DNA from 3 places in the Streptomyces sp. NPDC031466 genome. Region 3 is predicted to be linked to each of the others. Evidence: predicted binding sites of a transcription regulator. Region 3 holds the regulator's gene; each other region holds the start of a gene.
The links. The regulator HrcA, encoded in region 3, represses chaperone genes, less so after heat shock. The targets are predictions, from matches to a motif close to TTNGCACTCNGNNNNNCNGAGTGCNAA.
Positions count from the first base shown of each region.

Region 1: a site for HrcA is predicted at 4,819-4,845, ahead of groES (co-chaperone GroES). Genes of this name have one in related genera too.
Region 2: a site for HrcA is predicted at 5,573-5,599, ahead of groL (chaperonin GroEL). Genes of this name have one in related genera too.

Region 1 covers NZ_JBVIJT010000010.1:158,454-165,767, forward strand. The annotation lists gene ACZ5GP_RS25225 (LysR family transcriptional regulator) at 1-746, opposite strand, end outside; gene ACZ5GP_RS25230 (MOSC domain-containing protein) at 829-1,506, shown strand; gene ACZ5GP_RS25235 (SDR family NAD(P)-dependent oxidoreductase) at 1,565-2,338, shown strand; gene groL (chaperonin GroEL) at 2,608-4,236, opposite strand; gene groES (co-chaperone GroES) at 4,364-4,672, opposite strand; gene ACZ5GP_RS25250 (polysaccharide deacetylase family protein) at 5,353-6,279, opposite strand; gene ACZ5GP_RS25255 (class I SAM-dependent methyltransferase) at 6,362-7,314, shown strand, end outside.
Region 2 covers NZ_JBVIJT010000006.1:132,325-139,638, forward strand. The annotation lists gene ACZ5GP_RS15885 (alpha,alpha-trehalose-phosphate synthase (UDP-forming)) at 342-1,757, opposite strand; gene ACZ5GP_RS15890 (glucosyl-3-phosphoglycerate synthase) at 1,811-2,755, opposite strand; SAM riboswitch class I at 2,929-3,057, shown strand; gene thrC (threonine synthase) at 3,051-4,403, shown strand; gene ACZ5GP_RS15900 (ubiquitin-like small modifier protein 1) at 4,474-4,749, shown strand; gene ACZ5GP_RS15905 (cold-shock protein) at 5,171-5,374, shown strand; gene groL (chaperonin GroEL) at 5,729-7,314, shown strand, end outside.
Region 3 covers NZ_JBVIJT010000007.1:471,978-479,291, forward strand. The annotation lists gene ACZ5GP_RS20010 (SpoIIE family protein phosphatase) at 1-956, shown strand, start outside; gene hemW (radical SAM family heme chaperone HemW) at 1,244-2,476, shown strand; gene ACZ5GP_RS20020 (DUF3097 domain-containing protein) at 2,548-3,426, opposite strand; gene ACZ5GP_RS20025 (MBL fold metallo-hydrolase) at 3,462-4,205, opposite strand; gene hrcA (heat-inducible transcriptional repressor HrcA) at 4,396-5,412, shown strand; gene dnaJ (molecular chaperone DnaJ) at 5,413-6,549, shown strand; gene ACZ5GP_RS20040 (nitronate monooxygenase) at 6,828-7,314, shown strand, end outside.

The sequences.
Region 1 (7,314 bases), on a different contig from region 3:
GCGCCGACCAGGCCGATCACCGCCGGGTAGTCGTCGGTGGCGAAGTCGATCCGGGGCACGAAGCCGGCCCCCTCACAGACCTCCACCAGCTGCCGGCGGCAGCGCGGGCAGCCCGCGATCCACGGCTCGTCGGCGAACTCCCCGATGGTGACGGCGTCCGCCCCGGCGAGCCGGTGCCCCTCGGGCACGAGGCCGACGAGCCGGTCCGCGAGCAGCGGGCGCACGACGAGGTCGTCCCAGTCCTCGGCGGCGGACGCGCCGTCCGCCTTGCCCTGAGGGGTCTCGCGCCGCGCCGCGTACCGGAAGGCCAGCGCCACGTCGCAGTCGCCCTCGCGCAGCATCTCCACCGAGCGCGGCGGTTCGGCCTCCACCAGGGAGACGCGTGTCCCGGGATGCGCCGCGCGCAGCGCCGCGAGGGCGCCGGGCACCAGCGTCGAACTGCCGCTCGGGAAGGAGACGAGCCGGACCCGGCCGGCGCGCAGGCCCGCGATGGCGGCCACCTCCTCCTCCGCGGCGGTGAGGCCCGCGAGGATGCCCGCGGCATGCCGGACCAGGGCCTCGCCCGCCTGCGTCAGGCGCATCTCGCGGCCGGTGCGGATCAGCAGCGGCGTACCGGTGGACGCTTCGAGGGCCTTCATCTGCTGGCTCACGGCGGGCTGGGTGCAGCCGAGCTCGCGGGCCGCGGCGGAGAAGGAGCCGGTGGCGGCCACGGCGCGCAGGACACGGAGGTGACGGGCCTCGATCATGCTTCGAGCATAAGCGTCGCTTGGGCCTGGCGTGAAATATCGCCTCGCACCTTTGGGTGGTGCTCGCCTAATCTGCCCGGTCATGAAGATTCTCTCTGTCAACGTGGGCCGCTTCCGTGCCGTCGACTACACCGACGCCCCCTCCGGTGGCACCGCCATCGACAAGCGCCCCGTGCCCGGACCGGTCAGGGTGGCGGCGCCGGGCGCCAAGGGTGTCGGCGGCAGCGGACTCGCCGGCGACGAGGTCTGCGACACGCGGCACCACGGCGGGAACGACCAGGCGGTGTACGCCTTCGCCCGCGAGGACCTCGACGCCTGGGAACGCAGGCTCGGGCGGGCCCTGCCGGACGGCTCGTTCGGCGAGAACCTCACGACGTCCGGGCTCGACGTGAACGGCGCGAAGATAGGCGAGCGCTGGCGGATCGGCCCCGACCTGGTGCTGGAGGTGACCAGCGGGCGCATCCCCTGCCGTACGTTCCAGGGTCACCTCGGCGAGAAGGGCTGGGTGAAGGCGTTCACGCGGGAGGCGGCCCCGGGCGCCTATCTGCGGGTGGTCGAGCCCGGCGAGATCCGGACCGGGGACGCCGTCGAGATCGTGCACCGGCCCGGGCACGAGATCACCGTCGGCCTCCAGTTCCGGGCCGTCACCACCGAGCAGGAGCTGTTGCCCCGGCTGCTCGACGCCGGGGACGCGCTGCATCCCGAAGCGGCGGAGCGGGCGCGCAGGTACGTGGCGCGGTACGGCGCGCGGGTCTCGTGACCCGGGGTCGTGGCGTGCGCCCGGCCCGGCCGTGGCCGAATCTCACTAGCCTTGGTCCATGACTACGGCTCTGATTACGGGATCGACCGCCGGCATCGGCGCCGCCTTCGCGCGCCGCCTCGCCGGTGACGGCCACAACCTCGTCCTGGTGGCGCGTGACACCAAGCGGCTGCGCGAACAGGCGACCGAGCTGCACGACCGGCACGGCATCGAGGCGGAGGTGCTCACCGCGGACCTGTCGACGGACAGCGGCATCGAAGCCGTCGAGAAGCGGCTCTCCCACCGCAGGGACGCCGTCGACCTGCTGATCAACAACGCCGGGTTCGGCAACAAGGGCCGGTACCTGGAGGTCGCGATGGCCGACGAGCTGACCATGCTCAAGGTGCACTGCGAGGCGGTGCTCCGGCTGACGTCGGCGGCCGCGGAGTCGATGCGGGAGCGGGGCCGGGGCGGGGTGGTGAACGTCGCCTCGGTGGCGGCGTTCGTGCCGCGCGGGACGTACGGCGCCTCGAAGGCGTGGGTCGTGCAGTTCACCCAGGGCGCGGCGAAGGACCTCGCGGGCAGCGGGGTGCGGCTGATGGCGCTGTGCCCCGGCTTCGTCCGTACGGAGTTCCACGAGCGGGCCGGGATGGGGACGTCCAACATCCCCGAATGGATGTGGCTCGACGCGGACAAGCTGGTGGCGGCGGGGCTCGCCGACTTGGCGCGGGGCCGGACCGTCTCCGTCCCCGATCCGCGCTACAAGGCCCTGATGGGCCTGGTGAAGGTGGTGCCGAGGTCCCTTCTGGGCGGCGTCACGTCCCGCACGGGCCGCAAGTACGGGCCTCAATAGGGTCTTGTTCCTGGGACCCTCGCGTCTGCCGGGCTGGTGTGTTCACCGGCCGCGGGCCGTGGTCCGTCCTCGCGCAGTTCCCCGCGCCCCTTCCAGGGGCGCTACGCCAGACGCCGTTCAGGGGCGCGGGGAACTGCGCGACCGGCCAGGAACAGGCCCGCACCCGGCGAAGACAGCGCAACCCGGCGGACGCGGCCCCGAAAAGGCTGAGGCCCGGCTTCCCCCACAAGCGAGGGAAGCCGGGCCTCAGCGCTCAGCGAGAGCGCACGTCAGTGCGAGTGACCGTGGCCGTGGCCGTGGCCCGCGTCGCCCTCGTCCTCGGCCGGCTTCTCGACGACGAGCGTCTCGGTCGTCAGCAGCAGCGAGGCGATGGACGCGGCGTTCTCCAGCGCGGAGCGCGTGACCTTGACCGGGTCGATGACGCCGGCCTTGACCAGGTCGCCGTACTCGCCGGTCGCGGCGTTGAAGCCGAAGCCCTTGTCCAGCTCGGCGACCTTGGAGGTGATGACGTAACCCTCCAGGCCGGCGTTCTCGGCGATCCAGCGCAGCGGCTCGACGGCGGCGCGGCGGACGACGGCGACACCGGTGGCCTCGTCGCCCTCCTTGCCGAGGTTGCCCTCGAGGACCTTCACGGCGTGGACGAGCGCGGAGCCACCACCGGAGACGATGCCCTCCTCGACCGCGGCGCGGGTCGCGGAGATGGCGTCCTCCAGACGGTGCTTCTTCTCCTTCAGCTCCACCTCGGTGGCGGCGCCGACCTTGATGACGCACACGCCGCCGGCCAGCTTCGCGAGGCGCTCCTGGAGCTTCTCGCGGTCCCAGTCGGAGTCCGTGGCCTCGATCTCGGCCTTGATCTGGTTGACGCGGCCCTCGACGTCGGCCTTGTTGCCGCCGCCGTCGACGATCGTGGTGTCGTCCTTGGTGATGGTGACGCGGCGGGCGGTGCCGAGCACGTCCAGGCCGACCTGGTCGAGCTTGAGGCCGACCTCTTCGGCGATGACGGTGGCACCGGTGAGGGTGGCCATGTCGCCGAGCATCGCCTTGCGGCGGTCGCCGAAGCCGGGGGCCTTCACCGCGACGGCGTTGAAGGTGCCGCGGATCTTGTTCACGACCAGGGTCGACAGGGCCTCGCCCTCGACGTCCTCGGCGATGATCAGGAGCGGCTTCGAGGAGTTGGCCTGGATGACCTTCTCCAGCAGCGGCAGCATGTCCTGGATGGAGGAGATCTTGCCCTGGTGGATCAGGATGTACGGGTCGTCGAGGACGGCCTCCATACGCTCCTGGTCGGACACCATGTACGGGGACAGGTAGCCCTTGTCGAAGGCCATGCCCTCGGTGAAGTCGAGCTCCAGGCCGAAGGTGTTGGACTCCTCGACGGTGATGACACCGTCCTTGCCGACCTTGTCCATCGCCTCGGCGATCAGCTCGCCGACCTGCGGGTCCTGGGCGGACAGACCGGCGACGGCCGCGATGTCGGCCTTGTCGTCGATCGGACGGGCGGTGGCGAGGAGCTCCTCGGAGACGGCCTTGACGGCGGCGTCGATGCCCTTCTTCAGGGCGGCCGGGGAGGCGCCGGCGGCGACGTTGCGCAGGCCTTCCTTGACCAGGGCCTGGGCGAGCACGGTGGCGGTGGTGGTGCCGTCACCAGCGATGTCGTTGGTCTTGGTCGCCACCTCCTTCACCAGCTGGGCGCCGAGGTTCTCGTACGGGTCCTCGACCTCGACCTCACGGGCGATGGTGACGCCGTCGTTGGTGATGGTCGGGGCGCCGAACTTCTTGTCGATGACGACGTTGCGGCCGCGGGGGCCGATCGTCACCTTGACCGTGTCGGCAAGCTTGTTGACGCCGCGCTCAAGGGCGCGACGGGCGTCCTCGTCGAACTTCAGGATCTTCGCCATGGGAGCGATTCAGCCCTCTCGAAAACTCGGGTTAACGAACCGCGCCCCTCGCCGCCCGGCAATCAGCGGGGTGACCAGGGGCGCAGCTCAAAAGCAAATCTGCTGGTGAAGCAGGTGAAGCGGTGAACTACTTCTCGACGATCGCGAGCACGTCGCGGGCCGAGAGGACGAGGTACTCCTCGCCGTTGTACTTCACCTCGGTGCCGCCGTACTTGCTGTACAGCACGATGTCGCCGGTCTTCACGTCGAGCGGCAGGCGCTCGCCGTTCTCGAAGCGGCCCGGGCCCACGGCCAGGACGACGCCCTCCTGGGGCTTCTCCTTGGCGGTGTCCGGAATGACCAGGCCGGAGGCCGTGGTCTGCTCGGCGTCGAGCGGCTGGACCACAATGCGGTCCTCGAGCGGCTTGATGGCAACCTTGGAGCTGGTGGTCGTCACGTTCCGGTCTCCCCCTTCGGAGATCTCACGGGGTTAACAGTCTGAGGTGTGGCGACCAGGTGGATCCGTCGTCGCGGGTGCCGGACCTGCCCGTCGCTGTTGGCACTCTCCAACGGGGAGTGCCAGAAGCGAGACTAGGACGGCGATTAGCACTCGGTCAAGCGGAGTGCCAATCCACTGCGCGGCGCTTTACGGGGACGGGGCGCCTCCCGGTCCCGAGGGCAGGGGTGTGGCCCTGTCCGGACAACGAGATGTGCGGCCCCGAAGTTCCTCCGACGGCTCGGCACGTCGATGGGGCAGGTCCGTGCGCCCGGCGCGGGGCGGCTCCGGATCGCTGGGGCGGGGCGGCTCCGGATCGCCGGGCCGAGGCGTCCCCGTGCGCCCGGCGGGGGGCGGCACCCGATCGCCGGCCCGGGGTGGCACCGGACCGCCGGGGCGGGGTGGCACCGGATCGCCGGGGCGGGGTGGCACCGGACCGCCGGGGCGGGGCCGCCCGCAGCGGTCGGCGCCCGGGTCGCCCGTGCTCCCCCGTCCCCGCGGAGGCATCTTCTCCGCGGCTTTCCTGCCCAGGCGCTCGATCGGGTCCACCGATTCCGCGCAGGACACCAGCGTCGCGGGCGCGAGTACTCCGCACAGCAGGGCCCCCACGAGGAGGCGGCGGCACACCCGCGCCCGCCGGATCACAGGTAGTCCTCCAGCCTGGCCACCGCGTAGCCCTTGGCGGTGACCGTCCGCATGGCCCGGCGGACCATGTCGGGCATGGTGCCCTTCCAGTCCTCGTGGCCCCTGAAGTGGGTGAGGATGATGTCGCCGGGGTGCAGGTCGCGGTCCCACTCGCGGTAGTCCATGCGGTCGGCGAAGACCTCCGCGTTCCACAGCGGCACCGCCTTGATGCCGCAGGACTTGGCGGCGCGCAGCGTGTCCCGGTTGTAGTTGCCGTACGGCGGCCGGAAGAGCTCCGGCCGCTTGCCGTAGCGCTTCTCGATGACGTCCTGCATGCCGCAGATCTCGCGGCGCTGGCGTCGGTAGGACAGTCCTGGCATGTAGCGGTGGTTGAGGGTGTGGTTGTTCAGGGAGACGCCGCGGTCGCGCATCTTCGTGAAGTAGCCGTAGTCCTCCTTGACCAGGTAGTCGCTGAGGAAGGCGGTGTACGGGATCCGCAGGTCGCTCATCATCCGCAGGAACGCCGGGTCCTTCTCGGCGCCGTCGTCGATGGTCAGGAAGACGACCCTCTTCTTGGTCGGGATCGTCGTGAAGACCGGCGGCAGCTTCGACTGGCCCTTGACCTCGAAGCCCCGGCGGGTCTTGAGCCGCGGTTTGGTCATGGGCGGGGCGGGCGCGGTCAGCGGGGTCCTCGCGAGGCCCCAGCGCTTGGCCGCCGTGACCCGGGCGGCATGGGCGGCGCCGAGTTGCTGGGCGTAGGAGTGCAAGGCGCGGGCGGGCGGCGCCTGGAGCGGCTGCTGGCCGTGGGCGGGCCGTACGGCGTCGGATCCGCCCCCGGAGGCGCAGCCGGAGGCGATCGCCGTGACGGTCAGCGCCGCGACAGCGACACGCGAACGATTCTTCCGCCTTACGGCGCATTCTTCGTTTTGTCGTACGAGTTGCATGGCGCCGGATCCTCGCAGCCCGGGGCCCTGTTCCCGGCCCGACACCGCCGCCCGCCGCGCACCATCCACCGACTGGCCCACAATGGGGCGGGTGAACGACCCGAACACGCCGCCCGGACCTGACGCCGCCGCTGCCCCCGCCACTGGCGACACCGCCCCCGGCGACCCGATCGCCGCCTTCGCCGCCCTGCGCACCGAGGCGGGCCGGGCCCTGCTCGCCGAGGTACGGGACGTCGAGCCCGCGCAGGAGCTGGCCGCCGCCACCCGGCTGCGCCGCGAGTACCCGGCGCCGCTGGTCTCCGCCGCCCTCGCCCAGGCCCGCCTGCGCCACCGGGCGGCGGCGAAGTTCGGCGCCGAGGACGCGGCCCGGATGTTCTTCACGCCGAACGGCGTCGAGCAGTCCACCCGCGCCTCCGTCGCCGCGCACCGCGCCGCGCGCTTCAAGGCGCTGGGCGTGCGCTCCCTGGCCGACCTCTGCTGCGGCATCGGCGGTGACGCCATCGCCCTGGCGCGGGCCGGCATCTCCGTCCTCGCCGTCGACCGTGACCCGCTGACCTGCGCCGTCGCCCGCGCCAACGCGGAGGCGCTGGGGCTCGCCGACCTCATCGAGGTGCGCGAGGCCGATGTCACGAACGTGGACACATCGGCGTACGACGCGGTGTTCGTGGACCCGGCACGCCGCTCCTCCAAGCGCGGCCGCATCTTCGACCCGGAGTCCTACTCCCCGCCGCTGTCCTGGGCCGTCCGGACGGCGCTCGGGGCCCCGCGCGCCGCCCTGAAGATCGCTCCCGGCATCCCGCACGAGGCGATTCCCGCCGAGGCGGCGGCCGAATGGATCTCGGACGGCGGTGACGTCAAGGAGGCGGTGCTGTGGTTCGGCACGGACGCGCCCGCCTCGCACCGCGCGACGCTCCTGCCACGGAACGTCTCCCTGGGGAGCCCGCTGGCCACGATGCTGCCCGACCCCGAGGTTCGGCCCGTGGGGCGGTACCTGTACGAGCCGGACGGCGCCGTCATCCGCGCGCACCTCGTCGC
Region 2 (7,314 bases), on a different contig from region 3:
CAGCCCGGGGGGCGCCCTCAGTACCGCACCGCCTCCTGGCGAGGGTGTTCCCCTCCCACCCACCCTGACCACCGGCGCGCGGGTTCCCCGCGGGAGCGTTTCCAGTGCCGCGCCGCCTCCCAGCGAGGGTGTTCCTACCTGCCCCCCGGGGGGCCCCGGCCCTCGCTGGTCGACGCGGGGTGCACGGGTGGGTGGGTGGGAGACACCCGCCGCGAAGCGGCGGCCTGGGAAGGAGCGCGGGGCGACGCGCGCAATCGCCGGGCGGCGGCAGCCCGGCCCAGGCGCCCCGCCCGGCACCGCGGGGAGCCACCGACAGGCATGCCGCCCGCGGGCCGTCCGGGCTAGGCGTCGCCGCCTGTCAGTTCGTGGAGCTGTTCCAGGAACCACTGGGCCGGTGGCAGTGCCGTGGAGGCCGCCGCCAGGCGCTTGGTGCGTTCGGCCCGTTCGGCCGGCGGCATGGAGAGGCCGGCGTGCAGCGCCTCGGCCGTGGCGCAGATGTCGTAGGGGTTGACCGGGATCGCGTCCTCGCCCAGTTCCTCGTACGCCCCCGCCTCCCGCGAGAGCACCAGCGCGCACCCCTCGTCGGAGACGACCGGCACCTCCTTCGCGACGAGGTTCATGCCGTCCCGGATGGGGTTGACCAGCGCCACGTCGGCGAGCCGGTAGGCCGCCAGCGAGCGGGCGAAGTCGTCGTCGACGCGCAGCAGCACCGGCGTCCACCCGTCCGTGCCGAACTCCGCGTTGATCTCCTCGGCGACCCGCGAGACCTCCGCGGTGTAGTCGCGGTACACCGCGAGGTCCTGCCGCGAGGGGTAGGCGAAGGCGACGTGCACGACCCGCTCGCGCCACTCGGGGCGGGTCCGCAGCAGCTCCCGGTAGGCCCGCATGCCCCGCACGATGTTCTTGGACAGTTCCGTCCTGTCCACCCGCACGATGGTCTTGCGGCCCTCGCCGACCTGCTCCCGCAGCGCCGCCATCCGCTCCTCGACGTCGTCCCGCCGCGAGCGCTCGCGCAGGAAGTCCGCGTCGGCGCCCAGGCCGTGCACGCCCACGCGCGTCCCGGACGTCCCGCCGAGCAGCCGCACACAGCACTCCGTGAAGGCGTCCGCCCAGCGTCCCGTCAGGAAGCCGAGCCGGTCGGCGCCGAGCATGCCGCGCAGCACCTGTTCGGCCACGTCGTCCGGCAGCATCCGGAAGTAGTCGGCGGGCGCCCACGGCGTGTGCGAGAAGTGGCCGATCCGCAGGTCGTCGCGGAGTTCGCGCAGCATGCCCGGCACCAGCGTCAGGTGGTAGTCCTGCACGATGACCGCCGCGCCCGGCGCCGCCTCCGCCGCCAGCGCCTCGGCGAACGCGCGGTTGTACGTCTCGTACGCCTCCCACTGGGCGCGGAACTCGGGGCCGAAGGCGGGCTCCAGGGGCGTCTGGTAGAGCATGTGGTGCACGAACCACAGGACCGAGTTGGCGATGCCGTTGTACGCCGCCGTGTGCACGCCCTCGCGGGAGCCCGCGTCGATGTCGAGCATCCGGACGCCCGGCTCGGCGACGCCGCGCCGCACCGCCTCCCGGTCGCCCTCGCCGAGCGCGGCGCACACCCACAGGGCGTCCGCGCCGTCGCCGATGGCGCTCAGGCCGGAGACCAGGCCGCCGCCGCCGCGCCTGGCGGTCAGCTCCCCGTCCTCTCCGACGGTGTACGAGACGGGGCCGCGGTTGGACGCGACGAGTACCTGCGCTGCTGCTGTTCGGGGCTCGGGGACCATGTGGCCAAACGTAGCCCGTCCCGGGGCCGGGCAAACGTGCGACCGCCCGGCGGTCACGCCACGCGGCGGTGCGCGTACTCCGCGATGCCGGCCATCGGCGGCCGCTCCTGGGTGTCCACCGCGTACGTCCGCGGCTCGAAACCCCGCTCACCCCGCTCGAACTGCGTCAGCTCGGGGCGTACGAGGTGGCCGCGCGCGAGCCGCACCTGCGCCGTGCGGTAGATGGCCGCCGCCATCCGCCCGAGGGCCTGCCCGTCCTGGTGGCGGTGCTTGCGCACGCCGACGTCCACCTGCGCGAGCGCGTCCAGGCCCACCGTGTGCAGGGCGTCGACGAGCAGGCCCAGCTCCACGCCGTAGCCGACAGGGAACGGCAGCCGCTCCAGGAGCGATCTGCGGGCCGCGTACTCGCCGCCGAGCGGCTGCACGAAGCCGGCGAGCCGCGGCCAGTGCATGTTCAACAGGGGCCGCGCCATCAGCTCGGTGACCCGCCCGCCCTGGCCCGCGGCCTCCCCCAGGGGGCGGTCGTACATCGCCTTGACGAAGGCCACGTCGGGGTCGGTGAGCAGCGGGCCCACGATCCCCGAGACGAAATCGGCGGAGAACTCCCGCAGATCGGCGTCGACGAACGCGACGACGTCCCCGCTGGTCACGAGCAGCGAGCGCCACAGCACCTCGCCCTTGCCGGGCAGCGGCGCGAGGCGCGGCAGTATCTCGTCGCGGTGGACGACCTTCGCGCCCGCCTCCCGCGCCACCTGCGCCGTGCGGTCCGACGACCCGGAGTCGATCACCACCAGCTCGTCGACCAGCGGCGTCCGCTCGATCAGCTCGCGGCGGATCTCGGAGACGATCGCGCCGACCGTCTCCTGTTCGTCCAGCGCGGGCAGGACGACGCTCACCGAGGTGCCGGACGCGCGCTTGGCGGCGGCCAACCGTTCCAGCGGGCGGTCGGCCACCGACCAGGAACGCCCGCTCAGCCAGCGCTCGACCTCTTCCAGCACGGTCAGGGTCCTTCCCAGTCATCCGTCATACGGGCCGTCATGTGATCCATCTCGCGGTTCGGACGACTATCTCAAGGGTCCGGGCCGTCGGTTACAGTCTTGAACAACGCCGGTCGCCGCCGCATGTCGGGGTCGCCGCGTGAGATCGACAACTGAAACCCACAATCGAATACCGCTCATCCAGAGGGGCAGAGGGATACGGCCCGTTGAAGCCCCGGCAACCCTCCCGCCGACCGCGAGGTCACGGTGGGGAAGGTGCCAATTCCGTCTCGCGGCGAGATGCGTCGCGAGGAAGATGAGGAGAAAGGGCCTCGCCTCCATGGCTGTGCAGACCGTCGCCACCGAAAGCACCGCGACCTCCGCGACCTCCGGGACTTCTGACCCCGCCGCGACCGTTGATCTCGGTCCCGCCTCGGGCCTCTCCTGCCGGGAATGCGGCACCACCTTCCCGCTCGGCCCGATCTTCGCCTGCGTCGAGTGTTTCGGCCCCCTCGAAGTGGCCTACGACCTTCCCCTCGGCGACCCCGAGGCGCTGCGCGCGCGGATCGAGGCGGGCCCCGCCAACATCTGGCGCTACGCCCCGCTGCTCCCCGTGCCCGCCGACGTCGCCGACAAGCCGAACCTCAACCCCGGCTGGACCAAGCTCGTCAAGGCCGACAACCTCGCGCGTGAACTGGGCGTCCAACAGGGCAAGTTGTTCGTCAAGGACGACTCCGGGAACCCCACGCACTCGTTCAAGGACCGGGTCGTCGCACAGGCGCTCGAAGCGGCGCGCGCCTTCGGCTTTACCACCTTGTCCTGCTCCTCCACCGGCAACCTCGCGGGCGCCGTCGGCGCCGCCGCCGCCCGGGCCGGCTTCCGTTCCTGCGTGTTCATCCCGCACGACCTGGAACAGGGCAAGGTCGTCATGGCCGCGGTCTACGGCGGCGAGCTGGTCGGCATCGAGGGCAACTACGACGACGTGAACCGCTTCTGCTCCGAGCTGATCGGCGATCCGCTGGGCGAGGGCTGGGGCTTCGTCAACGTCAACCTGCGGCCGTACTACGGCGAGGGCTCCAAGACCCTCGCGTACGAGATCTGCGAGCAGCTCGGCTGGGAGCTGCCGGACCAGCTGGTCATCCCGATCGCCTCCGGATCCCAGCTCACGAAGATCGACAAGGGTCTGAAGGAGCTGATCGCGCTCGGTCTCGTCGCCGACAAGCCCTACAAGATCTTCGGCGCCCAGGCGGAGGGCTGCTCGCCGGTGTCGGCCGCGTTCAAGGCCGGTCACGACGTCGTGCGCCCCCAGAAGCCGAACACCATCGCCAAGTCCCTCGCCATCGGCAACCCCGCCGACGGGCCGTACGTGCTCGACATCGCGCGGCGCACGGGCGGCGCCGTGGAGGACGTGGACGACGAGCAGGTCGTCGACGCGATCAAGCTGCTCGCGCGGACCGAGGGCATCTTCGCGGAGACCGCCGGCGGGGTGACGGTGGGCGTCACGAAGAAGCTGGTCGAGGCGGGGCTCATCGACCCCTCCCTGACCACGGTGGTGCTCAACACCGGGGACGGCCTGAAGACGCTGGACGCCGTCGCCGAGACCTCGCAGGCCACCGCGACGATCAAGCCGAGCCTTGAGGCGTTCCGTTCCGCGGGCCTGGCCGGTTAACCGCGTAGGGCCCGAGTTTCCCCCTTTGCGCCCCTGACGGGCGCCCCTTTGATCTACCGAGGTGAACCCCATGAGCGTGAACGTCCGAATTCCCACCATCCTTCGCACCTACACCGGCGGCAAGGCCGAGGTGGCCGCCGAGGGGGCGACCCTGGGTGAGGTCATCGCCGACCTGGAGAAGAAGCACACCGGCATCGCCGCCCGCGTCCTGGACGACCAGGGCAAGCTGCGCCGCTTCGTCAACGTGTACGTGAACGACGACGACGTCCGCTTCGAGCAGGGCCTGGAGACGGCCACCCCGGACGGCGCCGGCGTGTCGATCATTCCGGCCGTCGCCGGCGGATGATTCGATTTCGCAAGTTCCCTGCATAACCCGAATTGCCCTCTCCCGACGACAAGCGGAGGGGGCAATTCTGCATGGTTGAGAGCGGTACAGTTGGGGAAGCTGCTTCGCCGTTTGTGTCGGGCGCATATACGAAGTCCGGCCGCTGCCGACAAGAAGTAGCCAAAGCGCGTCGCCCTTTCGAGCCTTCTACGGCTTTTGCCCGGCCCGACTTGCCCCGACTTCGGCAAATTCTCCACATATTACCGATCAGGCGTGCCCGGATTTCTCGTCCGATTGACCTGTTGCAGAGGGCAGTTGGACAGATACATTCAGCGGCGGTCGACGCGTTCCGGCGCACACCCCCATATCAGTGGGGGGTGAGGTCTGACCCGGGTCCGCGAAGTGCGGTCCTGTGCAAGGGCCAGTAATAGGGGAGTTAGGCATGGCTCAGGGCACCGTCAAGTGGTTCAACGCGGAGAAGGGGTACGGCTTCATCGCGGTCGACGGTGGTGCGGATGTTTTCGTCCACTACAGCGCGATCCAGATGGACGGCTACCGCACCCTTGAAGAAGGTCAGCGAGTCGAGTTCGAGATCTCGCAGGGCCAGAAGGGTCCGCAGGCGGACATGGTCAAGCTCGCCGTCTAGCTCGGCGCGATCGACCACCGAAGCAAGTATCGCGAGGGGCTCGCATCCCATCAGGGGTGCGGGCCCCTCGTGTGCGTCCGGCCCGGCGCGGGTATGCCCCCCGGGATCCCCCGGCGCACCTCGCCGAAGCGGCACGGGACTCTACGGGATCCGGGAGAGGCGCTTGCACTCGCAGGGGTCGAGTGCTAATCATTGGGCTTAGCACTCTCCCAGTGAGAGTGACAGAACTTGGATCGGGTCGGTGAGGTCCGCGGGCCGCGTGGGGCAAGGAACCACACGGTGCGCAGTCCGTCCGTCGCGGGCACCAGCACGGTCCGTTTGCGTTTCCACCCCTGTCCGGGAGGACCACTTCACATGGCCAAGATCATCGCGTTCGACGAGGAGGCACGGCGCGGCCTCGAGCGCGGCATGAACCAGCTCGCCGACGCCGTCAAGGTGACCCTGGGCCCCAAGGGTCGCAACGTCGTCCTCGAGAAGAAGTGGGGCGCCCCCACGATCACCAACGATGGTGTGTCCATCGCCAAGGAGATCGAGCTCGAGGACCCGTACGAGAAGATCGGCGCCGAGCTGGTCAAGGAGGTCGCGAAGAAGACGGACGACGTCGCCGGTGACGGCACGACGACCGCGACCGTCCTGGCCCAGGCCCTGGTGCGCGAGGGTCTGCGCAACGTGGCCGCCGGTGCCAACCCGATGGCCCTCAAGCGCGGCATCGAGAAGGCCGTCGAGGCCGTCTCCGGTGCCCTCCTCGAGCAGGCGAAGGATGTCGAGACCAAGGAGCAGATCGCTTCGACGGCCTCCATCTCCGCCGCCGACACCCAGATCGGCGAGCTGATCGCCGAGGCCATGGACAAGGTCGGCAAGGAAGGCGTCATCACCGTCGAGGAGTCCCAGACCTTCGGTCTGGAGCTGGAGCTCACCGAGGGTATGCGCTTCGACAAGGGCTACATCTCGGCGTACTTCGCCACCGACATGGAGCGTATGGAGGCGTCGCTCGACGACCCGTACATCCTGATCGTCAACTCCAAGATCTCCAACGTGAAGGACCTCCTTCCGCTGCTGGAGAAGGTCATGCAGTCGGGCAAGCCGCTGCTGATCATCGCGGAGGACGTCGAGGGCGAGGCGCTGTCCACGCTCGTCGTCAACAAGATCCGCGGCACCTTCAAGTCCGTCGCCGTCAAGGCCCCGGGCTTCGGTGACCGTCGCAAGGCCATGCTCGGCGACATCGCCATCCTCACCGGTGGCACCGTCATCTCCGAGGAGGTCGGCCTCAAGCTGGAGAACGCCGGTCTCGACCTGCTCGGCCGCGCCCGCAAGGTCGTCATCACCAAGGACGAGACGACCATCGTCGACGGCGCCGGTGACAGCGACCAGGTCCAGGGCCGCGTCAACCAGATCCGCGCCGAGATCGAGAACAGCGACTCCGACTACGACCGCGAGAAGCTCCAGGAGCGCCTGGCGAAGCTCGCGGGCGGCGTGGCCGTCATCAAGGCCGGTGCCGCGACCGAGGTCGAGCTGAAGGAGCGCAAGCACCGCATCGAGGACGCCGTTCGCAACGCGAAGGCGGCCGTCGAGGAGGGCATCGTCGCCGGTGGTGGCGTGGCGCTCATCCAGGCCTCCGCGGTCTTCGAGAAGCTTGAGCTGGAGGGCGACGAGGCCACCGGTGCCGCCGCCGTGAAGCTGGCCCTCGAGGCCCCGCTGAAGCAGATCGCGGTCAACGCCGGCCTTGAGGGTGGCGTCATCGTCGAGAAGGTGCGCAACCTGCCCATCGGTCACGGTCTGAACGCCGCGACGGGTGAGTACGTCGACATGATCGCCGAGGGCATCCTCGACCCGGCGAAGGTGACGCGCTCTGCCCTGCAGAACGCCGCCTCCATCGCCGCGCTGTTCCTCACCACCGAGGCCGTCATCGCCGACAAGCCGGAGAAGGCGGGCGCTGCCCC
Region 3 (7,314 bases):
CGCTCGGCACGCTGGTGATCGGTCGGGCGGGATTCGCCCCGGCCGCGGCCGTCCACCGCGCACGGGCCGGGGACGTCCCCTTCCCCGACGAGGTCACCGGCCTCATCGAGGACTTCAGCCGGCGCGTCGCGCTCGCCGTCAGCACGGCCCGCCGCTACCAGCGGCAGGCCAACATCAGCCAGATCCTCCAGCGGGGCCTGCTGCCCAGCAAGGTCGCGCAGATCCCCGGCGTGCAGAGCGGCCTGGTGTACGAGCCGCGGGACAAGGGCGGGCCTGGCGGCGACTTCTACGACGTGTTCCAGGCGGGCGAGGGACGCTGGTGCTTCGCCCTCGGCGACGTCCAGGGCAAGGGGCCCGAGGCCGCCGTCGTCATCGGCCTCGCCCGGCCCTGGCTGCGGCTGCTCGCCCGCGAGGGCTACCAGGTCGCCGAGGTCCTCGACCGCCTCAACCAGCTGCTCCTCGACGACGCGACCGAGGCGGCGGACGCGGCGGCCGCCGTCGTCGCCGTCGCGGGCGGCCAGGGCGTGTCGCCCGACGGCCCCACCTCGCGCTTCCTCTCCCTCCTCTACGGCGAGCTGGTCCCCTACGAGGGCGGCGTGCGCTGCACCATCGCGTGTGCCGGGCACCCGCTGCCGCTGCTGCTCTCCCCCTCGGGGCAGGTGCGGGCGGCGGCCTCCCCGCAGATGCTGCTCGGCGTCATCGACGACGAGACGTACACCAGCGAGAGCTTCGACCTGCGCACCGGCGACACCCTCCTGTGCGTCACCGACGGGGTGACCGAGCGGCGCTCCGGACGGTCCCAGCTCGACGACGGCGACGGCCTCGCCCAGGTCCTCGCGGGCTGCGCGGGACTCGACGCGGGGCTGGTCGCGGAGCGGATCCGACAGCTCGTGCACGAGTTCTCGGAGCGCCCCCCGGACGACGACGTGGCGCTGCTGGTGCTCCAGGCGGATTAGGGCCGGGTGGACGGGCCGGGTGGACGGGCCGAGCGGATGGGCCGAGCGGATGGGCCGAGCGGATGGGCCGAGCGGACGGGCCGGGTGGATGGGCCGGGTGGATGGGCCGAGTGGACGGGCCGGGTGGATGGGCCGAGTGGACGGGCCGGGTGGACGGAGCAGGCGGACGGGCCGGTGAGGCGGGCCGAGTGGACGGGCCGGGCGGACGGAGCAGGCGGACGGGCCGGCGAGGCGGGCCGGTGAGAAGGGCCGCCGGGTGCGCTCCGGCGGTGCGGGACAATCGACGTATGCCTTCCGCACTGCCCGATGGTGAGCCCATGCCCGAGGACGGGGCGCTGCCCGCGTCCGCCCTGGACGGCGCGGCCTCCCGCCCTCTCGGCTTCTACCTGCACGTTCCGTACTGCGCCACGCGCTGCGGCTACTGCGACTTCAACACCTACACCGCGACCGAGCTGCGCGGCTCCGGTGGTGTGCTCGCCTCGCGCGACAACTACGCCGACACCCTGACCGACGAGGTGCGCCTCGCGCGGAAGGTCCTCGGCGACGATCCCCGCCCGGTGCGCACCGTCTTCGTCGGCGGCGGTACGCCGACGCTGCTCGCCGCGCGTGACCTCGTACGGATGCTCGCCGCCGTACGGGACGAGTTCGGGCTCGCGGACGACGCGGAGATCACCACCGAGGCGAACCCGGAGTCGGTCGACGCGGCCTACCTGGCGGAGCTGCGGGAGGGCGGCTTCAACCGGGTCTCGTTCGGCATGCAGAGCGCGCGGCAGCACGTGCTGAAGGTGCTCGACCGCACGCATACGCCCGGGCGGCCCGAGGCGTGCGTCGCCGAGGCGCGGGCGGCCGGCTTCGAGCACGTCAACCTCGACCTGATCTACGGCACGCCGGGGGAGAGCGACGACGACTGGCGGGCCACGCTGGACGCGGCGCTGGGCGCCGGACCCGACCACATCAGCGCCTACGCCCTGATCGTGGAGGAGGGCACGCAGCTGGCCCGGCGCATCCGGCGCGGGGAGGTGCCGATGACGGACGACGACGTCCACGCCGACCGGTACCTGATCGCCGACGAGGCGCTGAGCGGCGCCGGCTTCGTGTGGTACGAGGTGTCCAACTGGGCCACCTCCGAGGCGGGGCGGTGCCTGCACAACGAGCTGTACTGGCGGGGCGCCGACTGGTGGGGGGCCGGGCCCGGGGCGCACAGCCACGCCGGGGGCGTGCGGTGGTGGAACGTGAAGCACCCGGGTGCGTACGCCGCCGCGCTCGCCGCGGGCAGGTCGCCCGGGGCGGGGCGGGAGGTGCTCTCCGCCGAGGACCGGCGGGTCGAGCGGATCCTCCTGGAGCTGCGGCTGCGCGAGGGCTGCCCGCTCTCGCTGCTGCGGGAGGCCGGTCTGGCGGCATCGCGCAAGGCGCTGGCCGAGGGCCTGCTGGAGGCCCGCCCCTACGCGGACGGGCGGGCCGTCCTCACGCTCCGGGGCCGGCTGCTGGCGGACGCGGTGGTGCGGGACCTGGTCGACTGAGGGGACCGGCCCGGCGGCGGGCCCGCGCTCGGGGCAGCGTGACGCACCGGGCGGCGTGCCGAAGTCGATGCTCAGGGCAGCGTGACGAAGTCGATCAGTTCCTCCACCCGGCCGAGGAGCGCCGGCTCCAGGTCCTTGTAGCTGCGCACCGAGCCGAGGATCCGCTGCCAGGCCGCTCCCGTGTTCGGCGGCCACCCCAGCGCCTCGCACACGCCCGTCTTCCAGTCCCGCCCCCGCGGCACCCGCGGCCACGCCTCGATGCCCACCGAGGCCGGTTTCACCGCCTCCCACACGTCGATGTAGGGGTGGCCCACCACCAGCGCGTGCTCGCCGGTCACCCGCGCCGCGATGCGGGACTCCTTGGAACCGGGGACGAGGTGGTCCACCAGGACGCCCAGCCGCGCGTCGGGGCCGGGGGAGAAACCGGCGACGATCGCGGGGAGGTCGTCGATGCCCTCCAGGTATTCCACGACGACGCCCTCCACGCGCAGGTCGTCGCCCCAGACCCGCTCGACCAGTTCCGCGTCGTGCCGGCCCTCGACGTAGATGCGCCCGGCGCGGGCGACCCTGGCCCGCGCCCCGGGGACGGCCACCGAGCCGGACGCGGTGCGCGCGGGGCGTACGGGAGCGGCGGCCGCACCCGAGGCGGGGCGGACCAGCGTGACCGTCCTGCCCTCCAGGAGGAAGCCCCGCGGCTCCATCGGGAAGACGCGGTGCTTGCCGAAGCGGTCCTCCAGCGTCACCGTCGGCCCCTGCGCCGTCTTCTCGCAGCGGATCACCGCCCCGCAGAACCCGGTGCCCACCTCCTCGACCACGAGGCCGGCGTCCGCCGCCACCTCGGGAACGGCCTTCGGCTTCTTCCAGGGGGGCGTCAGATCGGGTGAGTACAGGCGGCGCTGCGGGCCCGTGGGGCCCTCGGCGGGGTGACGGCGGGAGACGGGTGGGCGCATTTTCCCGACGATAGGAAGAGAGCGCGGGCGGACCGCTACGACACGCCGAATCGCGCCGCCAGTGTGGCGCGCTGCGCACGGACAAAAGCGGCATCCACCACCGCGCCGTGCCCCGGCACGTAGCGCGCGTCCTCGCCGCCCAGCGCGAGCAGCCGGTCGAGCGCCGCCGGCCACCGCCCCGGCACCGCGTCCGGTCCCGCCTGCGGTTCGCCCGACTCCTCGACGAGGTCGCCGCAGAAAACGATCTCCCGCCCGCCGTCCGTCGCGGGCACCAGGACCGCCAGGTCGTGCCCCGAGTGCCCGGGCCCGACGTCGGCGAGCAGGACCTGACGCCCGCCGCCGAGGTCCAGCGTCCACTCGCCGCACACCAGGTGGTGCGGACGGACCAGGAGGTCGGCGGCCTCCGCCGCGGCCTCGGGGTCCACGCCGTGCCGCACCGCGTCCGCGCGCAGCTCGTCGCGGCCCTCGGCGAGGACCGTCTCGATGCCGACCGCGCCGTACACCTCCACCCCCGCGAACGCCGCCGCCCCGAGGACGTGGTCGAAATGGGGGTGCGTCAACGCGAGATGCGTCACGCGCCGCCCGCCGCCGAGGAGCTCCCGCGCCCGCGTCCGCAGCGCCGCGCCCTCCGCCAGGCTCGACCCGGCCTCGATCATCAGGGCCGCGTCGTCACCGACGACGAGCCCCGCCGTGCAGTCCCACACGGGCAGGCGGCACCGCCCCACACCAGGTGCGAGCCGCTCCCAGCCCGCCGCTTCCCATGCCGGCTCCACATCCATACGGTGACGCTAGCCGTTGCGCGGCCCCTCGGCAGCCTCCGGCGAACCCTCGGCGGACCGACCTGGGGTCCGGCCTTGCCGGGCCCGTACCCCACGGCCGTACACTGAGCCTTTGACAAGCTGGCACTCACCCGCGTTGAGTGCCAGAGCGGGGGAACACCGCGACGGATGACGGCTGGAGGTGTGCGCGATGCTCAGTGAACGCAGGCTCGAAGTGCTGCGCGCCATCGTCCACGACTATGTCGGGACGGAGGAGCCCGTCGGCTCCAAGGCGCTCACCGAGCGGCACAGTCTCGGCGTCTCCCCGGCCACGGTGCGCAACGACATGGCGGCGCTGGAGGAGGAAGGGTTCATCGCCCAGCCCCACACCAGCGCGGGGCGCATCCCGACCGACAAGGGCTACCGGCTCTTCGTCGACAAGCTCGCCGGCGTCAAGCCGATGACCGCCCCCGAGCGCCGCGCCATCCAGAACTTCCTCGACGGCGCCGTCGACCTCGACGACGTCGTGGGGCGCACGGTGCGGCTGCTCGCGCAGCTGACCCGGCAGGTCGCCGTGGTGCAGTACCCCTCGCTGACGCGCTCGACGGTGCGTCACGTGGAGCTGCTCTCGCTCGCGCCCGCGCGCCTGATGCTCGTACTGATCACCGACACCGGCCGGGTCGAGCAGCGCATGATCGACTGCCCGGCGCCCTTCGGGGAGACGTCGGTGGCCGATCTGCGGGCCCGGCTCAACAGCCGGATCGCGGGGCGCCGCTTCGCGGACGTGCCGCAGCTGGTGCAGGACCTGCCCGAGGCATTCGAGACCGAGGACCGCGGCACGGTCGCGACGGTCCTCTCCACCCTCCTCGAAACGCTGGTCGAGGAGACCGAGGAACGGCTGATGATCGGCGGAACCGCCAATCTCACCCGTTTCGGACACGACTTCCCCCTCACGATCCGGCCGGTGCTCGAAGCCCTTGAGGAGCAGGTCGTGCTCCTCAAGCTGCTCGGCGAGGCCACGGATTCGGGCATGACCGTACGGATCGGTCATGAGAACGCCCATGAGGGCCTCAGCTCCACCTCCGTGGTCTCGGTCGGCTACGGTTCGGGCAGCGAGGCAGTCGCGAAACTAGGCGTGGTCGGACCGACCCGCATGGACTATCCGGGAACGATGGGAGCAGTACGCGCAGTGGCACGTTACGTCGGACAGATCCTGGCGGAGTCGTAAGTGGCCACGGACTACTACGCCGTACTCGGCGTGCGCCGCGACGCTTCCCAGGACGAGATCAAGAAGGCCTTCCGGAGGCTGGCGCGTGAGCTTCACCCGGATGTGAATCCGGACCCGAAGACTCAGGAGCGCTTCAAGGAGATCAACGCCGCCTACGAGGTGTTGTCGGACCCGCAGAAGAAGCAGGTCTACGACCTCGGCGGCGACCCGCTGTCCCAGGCGGGCGGCGGGGGCGCGGGCGGCTTCGGCGCCGGTGGCTTCGGCAACTTCTCCGACATCATGGACGCGTTCTTCGGGACGGCGTCGCAGCGCGGACCGCGCTCGCGCACGCGCCGTGGCCAGGACGCCATGATCCGGCTGGAGATCGACCTGAACGAGGCCGCCTTCGGCACCACCAAGGACATCCAGGTCGACACGGCGGTCGTCTGTACGAGCTGCAGCGGTGAGGGCGCAGCGCCGGGCACGTCCGCCCAGACCTGTGACATGTGCCGCGGTCGCGGCGAGGTGTCGCAGGTCACGCGGTCCTTCCTCGGGCAGGTCATGACCTCGCGCCCGTGTCCGCAGTGCCAGGGCTTCGGCACCGTCGTGCCGACGCCCTGCCCGGAGTGCGCCGGTGACGGCCGCATCCGGTCGCGGCGGACGCTGACCGTCAAGATCCCCGCCGGTGTCGACAACGGCACGCGGATCCAGCTCGCGGGCGAGGGCGAGGTCGGCCCCGGCGGCGGCCCCGCCGGCGACCTCTACGTCGAGATCCACGAGCTGCCGCACGCCGTCTTCCAGCGGCGCGGCGACGACCTGCACTGCACGGTCACCATCCCGATGACCGCGGCGGCCCTCGGCACGAAGGTGCCGCTGGAGACGCTGGACGGCGTGGAGGAGATCGACATCCGGCCGGGCACGCAGTCCGGCCAGTCGGTGCCGCTGCACGGGCGCGGCGTCACGCATCTGCGGGGCGGCGGGCGCGGTGACCTCATCGTGCACGTCGAGGTCCTCACGCCGACGAAGCTCGACGCCGAGCAGGAGCGGGTGCTGCGGGAACTCTCCCAGCTGCGCGGTGAGGAGCGGCCCACCGGGCAGTTCCAGCCGGGGCAGCAGGGGCTCTTCTCCCGGTTGAAGGACGCGTTCAACGGGCGGTAGCGCCTGGAGCTGGTGCACTGTGCCCCCGGGTGGTCGTTCCGTGCCCGGGGGCGCCTTGTTATCCCGCGCGGGTCGGCTTTTGGTTGCTCGCGCCGTTCCCCGCGCCCCTTACGGGGTTGCTCGCGCCGTTCCCCGCGCCCCTTGCGGGGCTTTCTGTGCGGGGCCGTTGGGATGCTCGCGCCCTGCGGCGGAGCCGCGCGTGTCACGGGCTCGCGCCCCTTGCGGGGGGCTGTGGGGTGGCGTTCGGTGGGGTGAGTGGGGCATGGCACGATGCGTGTATGTCCTCCGTGCTGACCGAGCTCTGCCGCCATCCGATCGTGCAGGCCCCCATGGCGGGCGGTGCGTCCTGTCCGCGGCTGGCCGCGGCCGTCTCCGAGGCCGGGGGCCTGGGATTCCTCGCCGCCGGGTACAAGACCGCCGACGGGATGTATGAGGAGATCAAGCAGGTCCGGGGGCTGACCTCGCGGCCCTTCGGCGTCAATCTCTTCATGCCGCAGCCCGACACCGCCGACGCCGCCGCGGTCGACGTCTACCGCAGCCAGCTCGCCGGCGAGGCCACCTGGTACGACACGCAGCTCGGCGACCCCGACAGCGGGCGCGACGACGGCTACGACGCCAAGCTCGCCATCCTCCTCGACGACCCCGTGCCGCTCGTCTCCTTCACCTTCGGCTGCCCCACCCGCGACGTCCTGGACTCCTTCGCGCGCGTCGGCACCCTCACCGTCGTCACCGTCACCACGCCCGAGGAGGCGCAGGCCGCCCAGT